Regions from separate parts of the Massilia sp. P1_C10 genome, predicted to be linked through region 1. Evidence: predicted binding sites of a transcription regulator. Region 1 holds the regulator's gene; the other holds the start of a gene.

The links. The regulator LexA, encoded in region 1, represses DNA repair genes until DNA is damaged. The targets are predictions, from matches to a motif close to ACTGTATNNNNATACAGT.
Region 2: a site for LexA is predicted at 2,431-2,448, ahead of AC1D02_RS07325 (error-prone DNA polymerase). Genes of this name have one in related genera too.

Annotation. Positions count from the first base shown of each region.
Region 1 is NZ_JBFUAC010000002.1:552,163-555,716, reverse strand. It holds gene AC1D02_RS06870 (cystathionine gamma-synthase family protein) at 1-696, shown strand, start outside; gene AC1D02_RS06865 (sel1 repeat family protein) at 719-1,483, shown strand; gene lexA (transcriptional repressor LexA) at 1,487-2,125, opposite strand; gene AC1D02_RS06855 (DUF29 domain-containing protein) at 2,423-2,911, shown strand; gene rpsF (30S ribosomal protein S6) at 3,030-3,428, shown strand; gene priB (primosomal replication protein N) at 3,459-3,554, shown strand, end outside.
Region 2 is NZ_JBFUAC010000002.1:660,896-664,449, reverse strand. It holds gene AC1D02_RS07340 (acyltransferase family protein) at 1-210, opposite strand, end outside; gene AC1D02_RS07335 (PhzF family phenazine biosynthesis protein) at 318-1,157, shown strand; gene AC1D02_RS07330 (hypothetical protein) at 1,483-2,007, opposite strand; gene AC1D02_RS07325 (error-prone DNA polymerase) at 2,462-3,554, shown strand, end outside.

The sequences.
Region 1 (3,554 bases):
GTCGACAACACCATGACCACGCCCTGGCTGTTCCGCCCCAAGGCGGTCGGCGCCGGCCTGGTGGTCAACTCGCTGACCAAGTCGATCGGCGGCCACGGCATCGCGCTGGGCGGCAGCCTGACCGACACCGGCGAATACGACTGGAACAACTACCCCAATATCGCCGACAACTACAAGCGCAATCCGCCGGCCCAGTGGGGCATGGCGCAGCTGCGCGCCAAGGGCCTGCGCGACTTCGGCGCCTCGCTCGGGCCGGAAGCGGCGCACCACATCGCGGTCGGCGCCGAGACGCTGGCGCTGCGCATGGAGCGCAGCTGCGCCAACGCGATGGCGCTGGCGCGCATGCTCGAAGCCGACCCGCGCGTGGCGGCGGTGCACTATCCGGGCCTGGTCTCGCATCCGCAGCACGACCTGGCCGGCGCGCTGTTCCGCTCCTACGGCTCGCTGTTCAGCTTCGAGCTGGCGGACGGCATCGATTGCTTCGACTACCTGAACCGGCTGAACATCGGCATCCCGGCCAGCAACCTGGGCGACACCCGCACCCTGGTGATCCCGGTGGCGCACACCATCTTCTTCGAGATGGGGGCCCAGCGCCGCGCCAGCATGGGCATCGCCGAATCGCTGATCCGCGTGTCGGTCGGCATCGAGGATACGGCGGACCTGCTGGCCGATTTCAAGGGCGCGCTGGACGCCTGACACTTTCGAAAGACTGGACCCGATGAAGAAATTTGTACTCTGCCTGAGCCTTTCCTTCGCTGCCCTGGGCGCCAGCGCCGACGAACTCGCCGACGCGAACGCCCAGTTCCAGAAAAAGGCTTACCCCCAGGCATTGCAGGCCTACACCAAACTGGCCAATGGCGGCAATGCTGAAGCCCAGCGCCACCTGGCCGAGATGTACTGGTACGGCGAGGCGGGCGCGATCGACGACGCCAAGGCGCAGTTGTGGTTCACCAAGGCGGCGGCGAAGGGCGACAAGGTCGCCGTGGCGGCGCTCGAAGTGATGCGGCAGCGGACGGCGCGGCGCGCCGAGATCGACTACTGGGTGACGAAGTACGACGGCGCCGACCTCAAATCGGGCAAGTTCAGCTGCGCCGCACCGCGCATTCCCGCGATCTCGAAGGGCAACGACGACATCAAGCGGGTCGCCGACAAGGTCGAAATCTGGCAGGATTGCTATAACGGCTTCGTGGCTAACATGAACGCGCACGCCACGCTGGAGTCGGTGGTGCCCGACGACCTGTTCAAGTTATTCAACCAGCAGGAGACGGAAGCGGCGAGGGCGCGCCTGGAAGAGGCGCGGCAGCGTATCGTGGCCGACGCCTCGATCGGCGCAAAGCTGACGCTGGCCGACTACGCCGCCTGGCGCGGCGCGACCGAGGCCTGGGTCAAGGAGCACAACGAACTGGTCAAGTCCTCGGACAGCGGCGGCCGTGCCGCCGAGCTCGAGGCGCGCAAGAACAACTACGTACCGGTCAGCAAATAAGGCTTAGTGCCAGGTCCGCATCAGGCCGACGGCGAGTCCTTCGAGGGCGAAGTCGTCGACTGAGGGATCGACCTTGATCACCTTGAAGTCCGGGTTCTCCGGCAACAATTCAATCAGCGCGCCGGTCTTGCGGTAGCGCTTGACGGTGACGTCGTCGCCGATGCGCGCGACCACGATCTGGCCATTCTTCGCGCTGTCGATCTTCTTCACGGCCAGCAGGTCGCCGTCCATGATGCCGGCGTCGCGCATCGACAGGCCGCGCACCTTCAGTAGGAAGTCCGGTTTCGACGAAAACATCGCCGGGTCGACGCTGTAGGTGGCCTCGACATGCTCGAGCGCCAGGATCGGCGAGCCGGCGGCGACGCGGCCGACCAGCGGCAGCGACATCATCAGCGTCGGCGGCGGCATCGGCATCGATTCCGGGATGCCGGCGCCGACCAGCCGGATGCCGCGCGAGGTGCCGGGCGAGATTTCGATGACGCCCTTGCGCGCCAATGCCTGCAGGTGCTCCTCGGCGGCGTTGGCCGACTTGAAGCCCAGTTCGGTGGCGATTTCGGCGCGGGTCGGCGGAAAGCCCGTGTTCTCGATTGCATCCCGAATCAGGTTAAGGATCTGTTCTTGCCGTGCTGTGAGCTTGATCATTGGGTGTGCGGGTGCTGGTTGTATGAACAGACTGTATTTTTGTACAGTATTTCGTCCAGCGCAAGGGAAACTTCACAAAAAACCGGTGTCAGCGCTCCGAAAATTCGAAAAACCGCAGTTTTCCACCCAAATTGAGCAATTTTCCCGATCAAGCCAAGAGCGAAACCCGATATTCACGTCACTGTTTGCCGGCGGAGTTCGATGCTTCCGGAGGTCTGACCCCGATTGGTGCATGTTGCCGGGTTCGCTGGACGAGTCGATAAGCGAGTGCTAACGTGACTCAATAGGAGGTTCACCATGTTGGAACTCAAAACGGACAGGCAGGATAGCGCCGACTATGAAGCGGATATGGTGCTGTGGTTCGAGCATCAGATCGCATTGTTGCGCCAGCGCCGCTTCACCGAGCTGGACCTGGAAAACCTGATCGAGGAACTTGAGTCCATCGTGAAACATGAGCGCAGGGCGCTGGAAAGTCGCCTCGAGGTGTTGCTGATGCACTTGCTGAAGTGCGAATTCCCGCCCGAACGCATGTCAAAGAGCTGGTTGCGCACGCTGTACGAACAACGTCGGCGGATCGAAAGAAAGCTGAAAGATAGTCCCAGCCTCGTGCCTGCACTGGCAGAGGTTGCGGAAGAGGCGTATCCGCACGCCGTTCAGCTTGCGGCCATCGAGACCGGCCTTGCGCCTTCCGCCTTCCCTGCCGCTAATCCGTATACCCTGGCCCAGCTGCGCGACGCCGGTTTCGTGCCTGGCAGCGCGGCTGGATCCGCTCCGCCCGCGCCCTGACGCCACAAACCCATTGCCAGCGCCGCCGCTTCCGCGCTATAATTGCCGGCTTTCCCTTCCCACACTCGTCTTGACGCCGAGGTGGGCTTTTGTTTTAAACGTCCCTAAGGAGTTATGCATGCGTCATTATGAAATCGTTTTTATCGTCCACCCGGACCAAAGCGAGCAAGTCCCGGCGATGATCGAACGTTACAAGGCCAGCGTCACCGCGCGCGGCGGTAACATTCATCGCGTCGAAGACTGGGGCCGTCGTCAGATGGCTTACTCGATCCAGAAGCTGCCTAAGGCACACTACATCTGCATGAACATCGAGTGCGACAACGAGACCCTGGTGGAACTCGAGACCGCATTCAAATTCAATGATGCCGTGCTGCGTCACCTCACCGTTAAGATGAAGAAGGCTGAAACCGCGCCGTCGCCGATGATGAAGTCGGTACAACGTGAAGACGCAGCCAAGAGCCACCGCACGGAAGCGCCGGCTGCCGCCGCTGCTCCAGCACCCGCCGCCGCTGCCTGATTGTTTGGGCTGGAACCTTAAGCTGGTGAAGTGAATCAACTTCAGTTTGTAGCATCGATTTCGGAGCGCGACGTATTGCGCTATACCCCGGCCGGCGTGCCGATCGTGTCCGCCACCCTGACGCAT
Region 2 (3,554 bases), 110 kb from region 1:
TTTTTTGACGGCGTATCCGACACCGTCGGGGTCCGGCTTGAACAGGTAGCCGCTAAGGAAAAAGAACAGCGGCATGTGAAAGACGTGGATCGCGTCCCTGGCCGGCGTCCCGTACAGCACGATGTGCGCGGCGGCGACCAGCAGGATGCCGCTGCCCTTGATGCAGTCGATCCATTCGATTCTTGCGGCGCCCTGCGGAAGCTGGCTCATGTTGTTCTCCTTCGCTCGTCCAGCTTATCGGGGGGCATGGTCCGGACCATTGACCTCGCGCAGTTGTGGCAACATGGCAGTCCCACATTTTCGGAAGGAATGCCAGCATGCCCTGCGTCCGTTACCAGATCCTGAACGTCTTCGCCGAAACGACTTTCGGCGGCAATCCATTGGCCGTCATCGAGGACGGCGCCGGCCTGTCCGACGCCGACATGCAGGCGATCGCGCGTCAGTTCAACCTGTCGGAAACGACGTTCCTGCTGCCGTCGGCCGTCGCCGCGGCGCGCGTGCGGATTTTCACCCCCAGCTACGAGATGCCGTTCGCCGGCCATCCGACGCTGGGATCTGCGCAGGTTGTCAGCGATCTGCTGGATGCCGGGGAGAGTTTCAGCCTTGAGATGAAAGGCGGCGTAATTCCCGTGCGCCGCCGCGACGGCCGCTGGACCTTGTCGGCGAACGCCGCCACCCATCGGCCGATGGAGGCCACGCGCGCCGAACTGGCCGCCATGCTCGGATTGTCCGAGGAGGCCATCGTCGGGCCGGCATACTGGATGGACTGCGGCACCGAGCAGCCGGTGATCGAGCTCGCGTCGGTGGAGCATGTGCACGCATGCCGGCCGGTGGCCGCGCTGATGGCGCGGTTCAGCCGCAACACGGCCGGGCAGCCGAAGACCTATGTGTTCGCGCGCACCGCGGAGGGCTTTGAGTGCCGCTACTTCTGGATGCCGGGCGAGAGCAGCATCAGCGAGGATCCAGGCACCGGTTCTGCGTGCGCGAACCTTGGCGCGTGGTGGCTGCTGACACAGGACGGTCGGCCGCTGCATGCGATCGTGCGCCAGGCGACGTCGATCAATCGGCCGAGCGTGCTGACGCTGGATGTGGAGCAGGGCAAGGTGGAGGTGGGCGGAAGGGTGATCTTGCTTGGGAAGGGCGAGCTTGCCTGGTAAAAGATGGGGGCAGTCCGCAGGGCCAGACCCCGCCTGCGTCCTTAGAACTTGTGCCAGAGGCGCGCGAAGCAGACATGCCGTTCAGGCCAAACTGCACGCTCTCATACTTGAAGCCGTTGTCGGTCTGGTTCGGATCCTGCTCCGTCGGATGCACGTTGAAGGTGTTCGCTGGGCACCTTTGACGGCCCGCCGGCTCCGCTGATGCACTACGACGCCAAGGCCGCGGCCGACTGGCGTTCACGTATGCGTCGCGCCGAAGACCAAGTTCACCATCGGCCAAGTTATCCGACTAGCTTGTCCGACCTACACCATGTTATGGCGGCGATTACCTCGCTATCGCCTGCAGCAGCACGAAGCCTTCGTGGCGGATTACGCCTTCGGCATCGGCCAGGGCCTTGCTGGCCTTGATGAATGCCGGACGCTGCATGTCCGCGCGTTCGGCGGCAGAGGCAGTGGGGCGGGCCGGCTCGCCATAGGTCGGCCGGCTGTTATACCTCTGGTTGAGCAGCTTCTTGCCGTAGCTCGATGAATAGAAGCGCGCCATTTCGGTGGCTGTTTCGGCGCTGATGGTGCGGGCCAGCGGATACGCCAGGCGGGCGTAGATTTGCTCCTTCGGCGTTTTGTCGATCCTGGCGTAGACGGCCGCGCGCTGCTGCTCGCTGGCGTAACGGCTGGCGCCGGTCACCGAACGCATCATTTTCTCCATCTGCATCGCCGCCATCAAATCGGTAACGGCGCGCACGTGGCCGTTGGTAATGACGGCCGGCCCGGCGGCGGGCGCCGCGCCAGACGAGGCATTGCAAGCGGCGATCAACACGGCTAGGCCCAGCGCTTTTACCAGTTTCATCATTTACCTTTGGTTAATGTTTTTGTTTGGAAATTATAGCAACATTGCATCAATAAAATCGGGGTCAGACCCGCTTTTTTTCAAAAATAATCGCGGCGTTGGACGAATCAATAAATCGGGGTCAGACCCGCTTTTTTCAAAAATAATCGCCGCGTTGGACGAATAAAAAATGGGTCTGAAATGGGGCGCGGCAGTTTTTTGAAAATAACCGGCGCATCGGACGAAGAAAAGGCGGGTCTGACCCCGGGGAGTAAAATCGGGGTCAGACCCGTTTTTTTCAAAAATAATCGCCGCGTTGGACGAATAAAAAATGGGTCTGAAATGGGGCGCCGCGGTTTTTCGAAAATAACCGGCGCGTCGGACGAATAAAAGGCGGGTCTGACCCCGGGGGGGGAGAATCCTTGTGTCGGCGCACCCGTAGGATATACTGTGTTTATATACAGTATTCTTGCTTCCGATGCCCGCCTTCCCGCCCGTGACCGGCCTGCCCGACTATGCCGAGCTGTTCTGCCTGTCGAATTTCTCTTTCCTGCAAGGCGCCTCGCACGCCGAGGAGCTGGTCGCGCGCGCCGTCCAGCTAGGCTACTCGGCGCTGGCGCTGACCGACGAATGTTCGCTCGCCGGCGTCGTGCGCGCCCATGCCGAAGCCAAAAAGGCGGCGCTGCCGCTGCTGGTCGGCGCCCACTTCCACCTGCAGCATCCAGACGGCCGACCCGCGCTGTCGCTGATCCTGCTGGCGCAGAACCGCAACGGCTACGGCAACCTGTCCGAGCTGATCACCATCGGCCGCACCCGCGGCGACAAGGGCACCTACCTGCTCACGCCCGCCGATTTCGCAGCGCCGCCGCCCGCGCACGCCCACCTGAAGCAGATGCCCGACTGCCTGGCGATCCTGCTGCCGGCCTATCCCGGCCACGACGCCGCCGACGTCGACCGCCTGCACGCGCAGGCCGCGTGGATGGCCGCGACCTTTCCCGGCCGCGCCTGGATCGGCCTGAACCTGCTGCACCGCGCCTACGACGACGCCCACCGCGCCACCATCGAGGAGGTGGCGTGGCAGCACGCGCTGCCGATCACCGCCATCGGCCACGTGTGCATGCACGTCCGGTCGAGGAAGCCGCTGCAGGACACGCTGTCGGCCATCCGCATCGGCAAGCCGGTGGCCGAATGCGGCTACCAGCTGGCCCAGAACGCCGAGCAGCACCTGCGCGCGCGCCTGCGCCTGGCCAACATCTACGCGCCCGAGGTGCTGGCCGAAACGCTGCGCATCGCGCGCCTGTGCACCTTCTCGCTCGACGAGCTGCGCTACGAATATCCGAACGAGGTGATCCCGGCCGGCCAGACCGCGGCCAGCTACCTGCGCAGCGAGACTTACATCGGCGCGCACCGGCGCTTCCGCGAGGGCATCCCGGCCAAGGTGCAGCAGCAGCTCGAACACGAGCTGGCGCTGATCGGCGAGATGCGCTACGAGCAGTACTTCCTGACCGTCTACGACATCGTGCGGTTCGCGCGCTCGAACAACATCCTGTGCCAAGGCCGCGGCTCGGCCG